DNA from 2 places in the Lysinibacillus sp. FSL K6-0075 genome. Region 1 is predicted to be linked to the other one. Evidence: predicted binding sites of a transcription regulator. Region 1 holds the regulator's gene; the other holds the start of a gene.
What was found. The regulator CtsR, encoded in region 1, represses protease genes until heat stress. The targets are predictions, from matches to a motif close to ATGGTCAATAAAGGTCAAACA.
Positions count from the first base shown of each region.

Region 2: clpP (ATP-dependent Clp endopeptidase proteolytic subunit ClpP) is a predicted target of CtsR. The motif match lies at 4,493-4,513, and genes of this name have one in related genera.

Region 1 is NZ_CP151947.1:4,876,038-4,882,460, reverse strand. It holds gene MHB65_RS24590 (globin-coupled sensor protein) at 1-926, opposite strand, end outside; gene MHB65_RS24585 (hypothetical protein) at 1,210-1,419, shown strand; gene corA (magnesium/cobalt transporter CorA) at 1,467-2,429, opposite strand; gene MHB65_RS24575 (class I SAM-dependent methyltransferase) at 2,465-3,148, opposite strand; gene MHB65_RS24570 (DUF4870 domain-containing protein) at 3,273-3,578, shown strand; gene MHB65_RS24565 (CtsR family transcriptional regulator) at 3,846-4,316, shown strand; gene MHB65_RS24560 (UvrB/UvrC motif-containing protein) at 4,330-4,872, shown strand; gene MHB65_RS24555 (protein arginine kinase) at 4,869-5,978, shown strand; gene MHB65_RS24550 (ATP-dependent Clp protease ATP-binding subunit) at 5,968-6,423, shown strand, end outside.
Region 2 is NZ_CP151947.1:4,066,139-4,072,561, forward strand. It holds gene MHB65_RS20275 (LemA family protein) at 1-570, opposite strand, end outside; gene MHB65_RS20280 (spore coat protein) at 704-1,318, shown strand; gene MHB65_RS20285 (amino acid ABC transporter ATP-binding protein) at 1,406-2,128, opposite strand; gene MHB65_RS20290 (amino acid ABC transporter permease) at 2,125-2,835, opposite strand; gene MHB65_RS20295 (basic amino acid ABC transporter substrate-binding protein) at 2,923-3,720, opposite strand; tRNA gene MHB65_RS20300 (tRNA-Arg) at 4,220-4,294, opposite strand; gene clpP (ATP-dependent Clp endopeptidase proteolytic subunit ClpP) at 4,599-5,189, shown strand; gene MHB65_RS20310 (HPr family phosphocarrier protein) at 5,244-5,501, opposite strand; gene whiA (DNA-binding protein WhiA) at 5,614-6,423, opposite strand, start outside.

The DNA.
Region 1 (6,423 bases):
GAAGCATTTAATGCTAATAGATTTGTTTGATCAGCAATGCCTGTAACAAGCCCAACGATTTCGGAAATTTTTTGAGAAGAGGTACGTAATTGATTCATCGTTACTTCAAGACCGTTGACACTTTGCAAAATAACTTGGATTAAATCATTTTGTTCTTTCAACTGCTGTTGGCCCCGTCTTGATTTTTCTTGTGTATCTGCTACGAAGCTCAATCCTTGCTTGGTCGCTACAGCAATATCATCTGTTTGCGAGGAAATCACTAATAATGATGCGGCCGTTTCTTCACTAATGGCATTAAGCTCCTCTGCAGTACTTTGAATCGTCGTTACAAGGGAATTTTTTGTTGCATCCGCTGCAGAGCGAATACGTTCTTCCTCTTTTTCATATGCCTCAATCACAAGTTGTTGCTCAAAGTTAATGATTTTACAAAAAGCATTTATAGCACGAATAGCATCTGTTTTGGAGATATCTACTTCGTTCACAAAGTTTGCGAAAGTAGTAGTGAGTGACTGAAATGAGGCAATATACCATTTTGACTGCAAGCCAATTCGAACGTGGGCCTCAGCAATGGCTTTTCGTTCAGCAATGTAGGCATCATTAATACGACTTTCAAAAATGTCACTTAAATGTTTATGTAACGTAATCTTCAAACGATCAATATGTGATGTTCTATTAATAATATCAAGTAAATCTTGGCTCAAACTAATGGCTACATAAAATTTCTCCACCATTTCAGGAATTAAGTCTTTAGCTAAAGGCTGTAGTTGCTTAATGATGGCTAAATCTTCAAGTGTTAAATTTAAAAGTTGTAATTGTTTTTGAAGATTGGGGTGGTTCAATACATCTAATTGTACACCGCTCTTAAAATTTTCAGGTGTTAATGTAATTGAGTAGCTAGAACTACTGTTTTTTGAAAACCAACTCATTATTATTTGCTCCATTCTTAATATCCATAATAAATTGTAAGTAAATAAGCACTTTTAGAATTTGTTAGGTTTGTAAACTTAATAAATAAATGGGATTAAATCTATTTTACTATTATTTGCTGAATATTTGGTTAAAAAATTGGTTATTTCTTTATTTTTTTACTTTATTGTTAGTCCAAATGGTGAAGCGATGTAGATTTGAATTTAAAATAGGAAACCTGTAAAATACGAACTGTTTAGTAATAGAAAAATAGTACGTAAAAAGAATAGGAGGAGGGATGGTATGGAGAAAAAACGTTTTAAATTTGTTATTCCAGTCATGGTGATTGTCGCCATTGGTTCCGTTTATATGCTGCGAAACTATCATGCTGAGGTACCAGATGTTGATCAATTATTAATTACAATATGCGCATCTTTAGGATCAGGGGTACTAGCCTACTTTTTATTTCCACAGCAGGGCGATAATAAAATTGATGACAGAGGACCGTATTAATAGATTGAAAAAACTGCTCGTTTTCGCAACAAAACGAGCAGTCTTTTTTATGGTTTAAATAGTTTAAACCAGCCCTTATGTTTAAAGATGGCCAACATAAAGATAACGATAATAATCATAATCCCAAGTACAATAAAATAGCTATATTGTCCATGAAGCTCCGGCATATTATCGAAATTCATCCCATACACACCAGCAATGAAGGTAAGTGGGATAAAGATTGTTGAGACAATTGTTAAAGTCATCATAATACCATTCATGCGACTAGAACTCATAGCCATATAACTATCCCGCATATCCGCTGTAAGCTCTCGATTGGATTCAACCATCTCTGTTAGCTTAAGTAGATGGTCATAGATATCTCCAAAATAAGCTCTTTCCGATTTCTTTAGTGAGAAACGGTAAGAATTAAGAACGCGATATAAAAGATCACGCATTGGTAAAATAGTACGTCTTAAGTCAAGTAAGTCACTACGGAACTCGAAGACAATCTTCATGGCATTTACGTTGCTTTGGTATGTAAGTTCACCTTCTAATGCATTTAGATGATCTTCAATTTTGTAAACGAGTGGAAAATAACTATCAACAATTTTATCAATGGTTTGATACGTTAAGTATACGGTACCGCGCTCCCAATTCTTCGGTTGGTTTTCTAGCATCTTCTGCACCTTATCTATTTCAGGGACAGGACTTTTATGGAAGGTTACGATAAATTTATTGGAGGCAAATATATTAACCTCCTCTGCAGCTAACGTCTCTTCGTTTACTCGATGAATGACAAAAAAATGAAAATCATCATAAAAGTCGAGCTTCGGACGCTGTAATCTCATTAAGCAATCCTCAATAGCAAGAGGGTGAAAGTGAAAAAATGTATCCAACAATAATTCTTCCTCGGCTGTAGGACAATTAAAATCAACCCAATACCATTCAAATTCTTGCTGATGTATCTCCTCTAATGGAAAATCCTTTAACAGTTGTTGTTGTTTTGTAATGCCAATGGTGCTTATCACGGTTTTCACCTCAAATTATTTACTACAAAATATAGTTAGTGCTCCTCTTTAAAGCATACCCAACCACCAAACAAAGTAGTGGCAAAAAATCTAGAAGGTTTTGTAAAGCCTGCACTTTGTAAAAGTGTTAAAATATCCTCTTCACTCATAAAAGAAAGAGAGCGAATGGATTTCTCCATCTCTGCTACATCAGACACAGAAAGTCTAGTATGTTGTAGCCAATAGGAACGCCATAAATCAAATTGTATCTCTGTTTCTAAAGAGCCTTGCTGACCATACTTTGCAACAAGGACAAATGGTGCTCCAGGTTTTAAATATTTTGCTATTTCTTTTAATGTCACCAGCTTTTCTTCATCATCCCGAATAAAATGCAAGACGAGAATACAGCTTGCTGCATCAAACTGTGTGGAGGTCAGCGGAGCATCGAGTATTGTAGCCTGATGGAATGACATATTATTAGGTAGAGCGAGCAAACGCTCTTTAGCTATGTTAAGCATGGATTCTGATGGATCAATGCCCGTGAATGACCAGTGTGGTCTTCCTTCTGCAAGCTGTAAAATTTCATTGCCACTCCCTGCACCCACAACTAACATGTTAGCGTTTTCTGGAAGTTTGGAATGATAAAAGGTTTGTATTAAACGCAGCATGGCATCATAACTTGGCAACGTACGGCGAATTCCCTTTTCATATTCATTTGCTAATGTGTTGTTAAATTCCATCTCTCATCACAGCCTCTCAAAAAAATTTTTAAAAATCCTTTTTAATGTGAAACTATTGCGGGTATAGTTCCGTAAATAGTAGTACATAAAACATAGATAAAGTTCAAAGAAAGGGTTGATATATATGGAGACTAAATGGTCTAAAGTAATCATACACGCAAGTGCATTTTTTGCGCCATGGTTAGTGCCCATTATTTTCTTTTTAATTAGTTCGGATGAGGAAGTTAAGGCAATTTCTATTCAAGCATTGCTATTCCAAATTGTCATGGGCGTTTTAATTGCTATCTCTGTAGTTTTAAGCTTTGTCCTTATTGGCTTACCATTTTTAATCATTTTCGGCATTATGCTATTTGTTGTACCGATTATCGGTATTGTAAAAGCATTGTCTGATGAACCTTGGCGTTATCCAATTGTTGGTCGCTGGGTATAATTTTCATAGACGCAAGTATATGCTAGTTGCATATGCTTGCGTTTTTTCTATGACTAATAAGGGTACATTAGGTATATGAGGAAATTATAAAACCGTACACAAATGATCGAAAAGGTGTTATTTTCGGCGCTTAAAAAGGCATTTTCAAGACTTTCCACTTTTCTATGGGCGAAATCATTGCAATTTTTTTCAAGCGTTTTGTATAATATACTCAAAGAAAGTCAAAGATAGTCAAAGTCAGTGAAGCAAGCGAGGTGTATTCCTAAAATGCGTAATATATCAGACATCATAGAAGGTTACTTAAAGCAAGTACTTGAATTAGGTGGAGAAGGGCATATTGAAATTAAACGTAGTGAAATCGCTGATAAATTTCAATGTGTACCATCACAAATAAATTATGTCATTAATACAAGATTTACTGCCGAGCGGGGTTACCTTGTTGAGAGCAAACGTGGTGGTGGTGGATACATTCGAATTTTACGTGTCCGCGCGAATTCACAGATTGATTTAATCGACGATGTTCTCAGGCAAATTGAAGGTGGGGCATCACAAACGATGGCAGAAGATTTGGTTTATCGACTGATTGATGAGCAGGTAATTTCAAAGCGAGAAGCGAAATTAATGTTAGCAGCAATTGATCGCTCCACGATCGACTTGCATCTCCCATTAAGAGATGTCATTCGATCAAAAATATTGCGAGCAATGCTGACAACAATTAAATATGAACAGCAAAAATAGTGAGGTGATGGAAATGATATGCGAACATTGTAAACAACGTAATGCGACAGTTACAGTAACACAAGTTCAAAGTGGGCAAAAGGTGGAGCACCATTATTGTGACGTCTGCGCCTCACAATTCCATCCATTTCATGCAGAGTTTAAACAAGAGCCAGTATCTATTCAACAGTTATTGTCTAACTGGTTTGGCTCTCCTACATGGCAAAAGGTGGGGGAAAAACAACAGGTACAACCACAACAGCAAACATGCCCACAATGTGGATTTTCGTATAAGCAATTTTTAAAAGAGGGAAAATTCGGGTGCCCAAGCTGTTATGACACATTTAGTGAACATTTGCCGAAGCTTTTTAATCGCATTCAGGCAGGTCCACAACACATTGGTAAAATGCCTGGTGCTCGCAGCAATGTGTATGTTATTAAAAAGCAAATAGAGGATATCCGCAAGCGTATGAAGTCCGCCGTAGAGGAAGAACAATTTGAAGAAGCGGCGAAGCTACGTGATGAAGTCAAAGAGCTAGAAAAACATCTACAATTTGAAGGTGGTGATGTGTCATGATGATTGAATCATTTTTAGAGCGTGCGACGCCAACCTGGATGCATATCAAAGATGATTACTCAGATATTGTCATTAGCACACGGATACGCCTTGCTCGAAATTTAGATGGGTATCGTTTTCCATTAGCCTTTTCAGAGAATGAGGCATTGCAGGTGGAACAGGCCGTTACACATGCTGTAAGCGATAGCCCAACGCTTCAAAATGATTATGCTTATTTTGCTATAAAGGATTTAACGCCTTTACAGCGTCAAATTCTTGTAGAAAAGCATTTGATTAGTCCGCAATTGGCTAAAAAAGAGCAAGTGGGTTCTATACTACTTTCTGAAGATGAATCCGTTAGCATTATGGTGAATGAAGAGGATCATTTACGCATTCAATGTATGACAGCAAGTTTTCAACTTCAAAGTGCCTATGAACAAGCAAATAAGATTGATCGTATCCTAGAGAAAGTATTACCGTATGCTTTTCGAGATACTTTTGGTTATTTAACAAGTTGTCCAACGAATATTGGTACGGGTCTACGAGCGTCCGTCATGATGCATTTACCCGCTCTTACACTAACGGGGCAAATGAATCAAATTATAAATGCCATGACACGCTTAGGAATGACTGTAAGAGGTATATATGGTGAAGGAAGCGAAAATTTAGGGAATGTTTATCAAGTGTCTAACCAAATTACACTTGGAAAGACAGAGGAAGATATTTTAGCAGACATACAAAGTGTCGCTGAAAAGATTATTCAAAAAGAACGCCATGCAAGAGGTAAATTAATGGAAAAGGCAGAGCTTGCTCTAGAGGATAGAGTATATCGAGCTTTAGGCACCCTTACACATGCGAGAATTTTGACAAGTGAGGAAGCCGCGACTTGCCTATCTAATGTTCGTCTAGGAGTAGATTTACAGATGATTGATGGTATACAAGCAACAACTTTAAATGAATGTGTTGTTTGTATGCAACCAGGTTTTTTACAGCACTATGCAGGTGAGGTACTGCCACCTGCTGAACGAGATCGTGTACGAGCGGAAATGCTTCGCGAGACATTATCTCAAGAATATGCGAATAAGCCTATAAATGGGGAAAAAGGAGAGGATTTATATGATGTTTAATCGTTTTACACAACGCGCGCAAAAAGTATTACAGCTTGCTCAGGAAGAGGCTATTCGTTGGAAGCACGAATCTATCGGTACAGAGCATATACTATTAGGGCTTATACGTGAAGGCGGCGGTATTGCTGCGAAAGCGTTAGAAGCCATTGATATTAGTCCTCAAATGATTGAAGCTGGAATTGAAGAATTAGTTGGTAAGGGCAAAGAAGATGTCGGTCCAATCGTTCACTATACGCCAAGAGCTAAGAAAGTAATTGAACTATCTGTTGATGAGTCACGTAAATTAGGTCACTCTTATATCGGCACAGAGCATTTATTATTGGCGCTTATACGTGAAGGCGAGGGTGTGGCAGCTCGCGTTTTAAACAATGCGGGGGTCGGCTTAAATAAAGCTCGTCAGCAAGTATTATTGCTATTAGGTAATAATGATAATGCACAATCTGGT
Region 2 (6,423 bases), 810 kb from region 1:
TGATTGACTAAAGTTGATAGATGGTGCTTTGTCAGCTCCTGCTGCGGCTTTAAAGTATTCTTTTTGTTCGAAGCCAAACATCCCTGCCATCAAATTACCAGGAAAACGTTTAACATGTTTATTGAATTGCTGCACCTCATTATTGTAATCCTCACGTGCTACCGCCAGGCGATTTTCAGTACCTGCTAGCTCATCCATTAACTGACGGAAGTTTGCATCTGCTTTTAAGTTTGGATAATTTTCCACAACGACTAGTAAACGACTAAGAGCGCCCGTTAATGCATCATTGGCGACAGCTTGCTCCTCTGGTGAGCTTGCACTCCCCATTTGGGCACGCGCCTCCGTAATACTCGTTATCACCTCTTGCTCATGATTGGCATAGCCTTTCACAGATTCCACCAGATTGGGAATCAAATCATAGCGACGTTGGAGCTGATTTTCAACTTGTGCCCATTTAGAATCAACATTTTCCTCGGCTGTCACCAGGCTATTATATTTAGGTATGAATAATAAGGCGATTACAACAAGAATAATGACAATTATTCCAATTGGTCCAAGCAACTTTTTCAATTTTAAGCCTCCTTGACTTGCTTTTCCTTCTATCATTAGTCTACATTTTTACCTTTACATTTATACCGTATGAAATTGAATTGACTCGACATACTAAATACTGCAACAAAAAATTATTGAGGAGGCGTTTTTTTTGTCACAATCGTTTTACAACGAATCATCAAATCAAACAAATTTCAACCAACAGCATAGCCTAAATCATGGTGGCCATGAAATGATGGACATGCATGAAACAATTGGCGAAATTATTGCAGGTATGAACCAAGCCATTATTTTGCGTCCCCATGTAAAAGACCCTGAACTACTCAACATTTTGGATCGTCAATATAATTTCACTCTAGGTATGTACAATACAATCGTAGAGTCCTTTAAAACAGGGCACGATCCATCTGTTCCAACAGGACGTTACCAAATGGAAACAGGAAATGACTTCAAATATGGCTTAAATCCTGGTCAACCGAAAAAGCCAATGCAAAATGCTAATGAAATAAATGATGAAGCCATTTCTGGATTCTTACTTGGTGCTCAAAAAGGGGCAGCAAAATGTATGACAACCGCTGCGTTGGAGACAACAAACCCTGTTGTTCGTCGCGTTGTTGCAGATAGTATTCCTAACTGCATTGAAATGGGATACGAATTATCCATTTATCAAAATAAACATGGCTATTATCAGGTGCCTCAGTACTCCCAACAGGATATGCAAACGATGCTAAATGCATACGACACAACATCTAATCCCCTTCATTAAATATGAACAGTCCATGGTGAATACTCATCATGGACTGCTTTTTTTAGCACAAAAAAGCGAACGAGCACGTCGTTCGCTTTTTCAGCTTTATAATACTTTTCCTAAAAACGCCTTTGTTCGATCGCTTTGTGGATTGCCGAATAGTTCCTCTGGAGAACCTTCTTCTACGATATAGCCTCCATCCATAAAGACTACTCGATCGCCTACTTCACGAGCAAAGCCCATTTCATGCGTCACAACCACCATTGTCATCCCTTCAGCCGCTAGATTTTTCATAACATCTAGCACCTCTTTTACCATTTCAGGGTCAAGTGCTGAAGTTGGCTCGTCAAATAAAATAGCTTTTGGCTTCATAGCTAAGGCACGAGCAATTGCCACACGCTGCTGTTGACCACCCGATAACTGCTCAGGATAATTATAGGCCTTGCTATCGAGTCCAACTTTTTTTAATAGCTCATGTCCTAGTTCTTCTGCGTTTGCACGACTCATTTTACGAATTTGCATAGGTGCCATCGTGACATTATCGATAACAGTCATATGCGGGAATAAGTTAAATTGTTGAAACACCATGCCCACTTCTGCACGTATTTCATTGATATTCGTTTTAGGATCATTAATCTTTACATTTTCAATATAAATAGCACCATCTGTTACTTCTTCTAACATATTAATGCATCGTAGAAATGTACTTTTTCCTGATCCAGATGGCCCAATGACACAGACAACTTGTTTTTCTTGAATTTCATAATCGATTCCTTTTAATACTTCAAGCTTACCAAAGTACTTGTGTAGGTTTTCAATTTTTATCATCTTGCTTCCCGCCCTTCTACCTTAGCTTTACGAGGGACATAACTATTGCTAAATCGTTTCTCGATAAATGCTACAACTTTCGTTACACCATATGTTAAAACTAAATACAATAATGCTGCAACGATATACGGTTCCCAGAAGCGGAAGCTTGCACCAGCTACTACCTTACTAGCATATAAAATATCTGGTGCGGCAATAACTGTTACGAGTGAAGAATCTTTTAATAATGCGATGAATTCATTCCCTAATGGTGGGATCATACGTCTAAATGCTTGAGGTAAAATGACCTTACGCATCGCTTGGTTATGTGTTAACCCAAGAGAGCGTGCAGCCTCCATTTGCCCTTTTGCAATACTTTGAATCCCTGCACGGAAAATTTCTGCATTGTAAGCAGCGCAGTTTAAAATAAGCGCTGTAATCCCCGATACCATATAACCTAAAGAATGACCAAAAATTGTTGGAATAACTGCTAAGTGAATTAACAAGATTTGTACAAGCATCGGTGTTCCACGGAATAAATCGATATATAGTTTAGATGGCCAATAAATCCATTTTTTACTCGATAATTTTCCAAGACCTAAAAATAGCCCTAATAGAATACCGCCAAAATAACCACTAAGTGTCAAAATAAGTGTTACGCCAATACCTCGTATAAACATATCTCGGTAGTTCCAGACAATGTCCCAGCGTAAGTCAAAGATGTCCATCCGAAAACCCCATTCCCCTTTAAATTACGAATAATAAATGAGCCGCTAGCACAATTACTATGTTAGTAGCATCATGTCATTCATTTGTTACTCAAAATCAGTGCCCGTAATTTCTTTTAATTTACCGTTTTCTTTAATCTTTTTAAGACCTTCATTTAATTTATCTAACAATTCTTTATTCCCTTTTTGAACCATGAAGCCATAGTATTCTTTATCGAATGCGTCATCTTCAATTACTTTTAGTTTTTGATCTGGATGAGCTTTCATATATTCATAAACTACCGCATTATCTCCGATAGCTGCATCAACATTACCATTTAGCATCTCTTGAATCGCGATTGGCTGACTTTCAAATGCCATAATATTTGTACTTGCTTCCCCTTGTAGCTTTTTCGCCGCCATATGACCAGTAGCATTAATTTGTACTGATACTTTTTTATCTTTTAATTCATCAAGAGATTTGATTTTTGAATCTTCTTTCACAACAATTAATAATTGAGACTCATAGTATGGTTCAGTGAAATCAAATGATTCTTTACGCTCTTCAGTAATTGTGATTCCTGAAGCTCCGATATTTGTTTCACCATTTTTAATTGTTTGGAAAACTGGTTCCCACCCAATATTATTCCACTCAACTTCAAAGTCCATTTCATCTGCAATAGCTTGTAAAATATCGACATCAATCCCTACAATTTTCCCTGAATCGTCAACAGATTCAAATGGTGCAAAAGTGGCCTCAGTACCAACTTTGTATACTTTCTTGCCATCTCCGCCGTCTTCTGAAGGTGTACTACCAGAAGAAGCATCATCTTTTGTACCACATCCTGCAAGTGCTAATGTTAAAGCTGCGATAATCATCAGTAACATCCAACCTGTTTTTTTCATTGTATTTCCCCCTAGTTCGATAATTTTCCAAAATACGTATTATTTTTCGCAATTCGGAAATGTTAGACTATTAGGTCAATTATATTAACAATATAGTATTTAGACAACAACTTTTCGCATAAAACTAAATATTTTTTCATATAAATTTATAATTAATTCATATAATTTGAAAAAACATGTATAAATCACAAGAAATTAAACCTAAAACTAATATATATACAATGAGAACCATGCCAAATTTCGATAAATTTAGGCAAAAAAAAAGAATCCCCTCAGATAGGATTCTTTTTTTTCGACTATTGCTAGTCTCACGTACAGTATGTTCACTAAAAAATAATTTGGAGTTATTGCTTTTTTGAAGGTTTGAAAGGAATAAATAGGGGAATAATGCCAACTAGGACAGTATTCACTTTATTCTTCCTCTCGATCTCCAGTAAGCAGGCTGCTAAACTACTTATTAGGAGATGAGCTATTACAGTATATCAATTCATCAGTAAAATGGCGCCCTCGGAGGGAATCGAACCCCCAGTGCAAGAACCGGAATCTTACGTGTTATCCATTACACCACGAGGGCAAAAGACACAAAAAAAAAGTACTCACTCTAGGCTTACGAAAAGCATGATGTAGATAACCCTCATTTGAAGCATACCTGCAAAATAGTGTCCTGTACTTTAAACTTATAACCTTAATTATTATACAAGCCCATCCTATATAATTCAACCATAGAATGCAAAAACAATTTATTTTTTTAATTTCACTTTAGCAGGGTTAATATTTGACCTTCCCTGACTATAATGTGTATGATAAGGATACAGCTGAAATACAAAGGAAATTTTCAGTAAAGGTATTCGAATTTAGCTTTTTAAGGAGGATTTAACATGAATTTAATTCCTACAGTTATTGAACAAACAAGTCGTGGTGAGCGTGCATATGACATTTATTCACGTCTACTTAAAGACCGTATTATCCTTTTAGGAAGTGCCATTGATGACAATGTTGCTAACTCCATTGTCGCTCAGCTTCTTTTCCTACAAGCAGAAGATCCAGATAAAGATATCTCACTTTACATTAACTCACCTGGCGGATCCATTACGGCTGGTATGGCTATTTATGACACAATGCAAATTATTAAACCACAGGTACAAACAATTTGTATTGGGATGGCTGCATCAATGGGTGCTTTCCTACTTGCAGCTGGTGAACCTGGTAAACGTTTTGCTCTACCAAATGCTGAAGTGATGATTCACCAACCACTAGGTGGTGCACAAGGTCAAGCGACAGAAATTGAAATTGCTGCTAAACGTATTTTATTCTTACGTGAAAAACTAAATGGCATTTTATCTGAACGCACAGGTCAACCACTTGAAGTCATTGCAAGAGACACAGATCGTGATAACTTCATGACTGCTGAACGTGCAAAAGAATATGGCTTAATTGACCACATTATGCATCGTAGCGATAATAAATAAAAAATAAAAGGCATCACAGATTTTCTCTGTGATGCCTTTTGTGTTCAATGAATGTTAATCTTCATTTTCAATAATTGTTGCCAATGCTGTAACCGCTTGCTCAGCATCGTTACCTTCACTACTTAAAGTAACTTCAGTACCTTTAGCAACAGCTAAGCTCATGACACCCATAATGGATTTGGCATTTACTTTTTTCTCATCTTTTTCTAGAAAGATATCAGCACTAAAACGATTTGCTTCCTGCACAAATAGTGCTGCTTGTCTAGCTTGTAGTCCTAATTTTAATTTAACCTGGACTCTTCTCTCAATCATTCTCAAAACTCCCCTTCACTACCGTTCATCTATTAGTTTTATCTTACCTCACTTACTAGCAAAAGAACAATAAGCGATTAGCATGACATTCATACCTGAAAAGTATGATAACTTAACCACCTATTTTTTCACCGCGCCTTAATGCATCAGCAATCTCATCAATTTTTCTCAATCGATGGTTGACACCTGATTTACTAACCGTTCCACTAGATACCATTTCACCAAGCTCTTTTAATGTCACATCTTGGTATTCTACACGGAGACGTGCTATTTCACGAAGCTTCTCTGGTAGTTGATCAAGACCAATTGAATTTTCAATAAATCGAATATTCTCTACCTGCCGTAATGCTGCACCAATGGTTTTATTTAGGTTGGCTGTTTCACAGTTTACAATACGGTTGACACTATTGCGCATGTCTCGCAATATGCGAACATCTTCAAATTTCATCATAGCCTGATGTGCACCAACAATATTAAGGAAATCCGAAATTTTTTCTGCTTCCTTTAAGTAAGTCACAAAACCTTTTTTACGTTCGATTGTTTTGGCATTGAGTTCAAATTCATTCATCAAATCCATTAATGCTTCACCATGCTCTTTATATAAAGAATACACCTCTAAATGATAAGCTGATGTTTCTGGATTATTGACAGAACCTCCTGCTAAAAATGCACCTCTTAAATAAGCTCTTTTTTGGCCACTCTTTTGAATGAGCTTTCTTGAGATCGTATGGTTAAATTGAAAGTCGTCTGAGATGATTTCTAAATCAATTAACAGCTCACGCGCACCTTCTCTTACACGGCATATATACACATTATTTTTTTTCAGTCGCATTTTCTTACGAACCAGTAATTCCACATTGTACGGATACAATTTTTTCATAATCGTATATAGTCTTCTGGCAATTGCAGCGTTTTCGGTTTG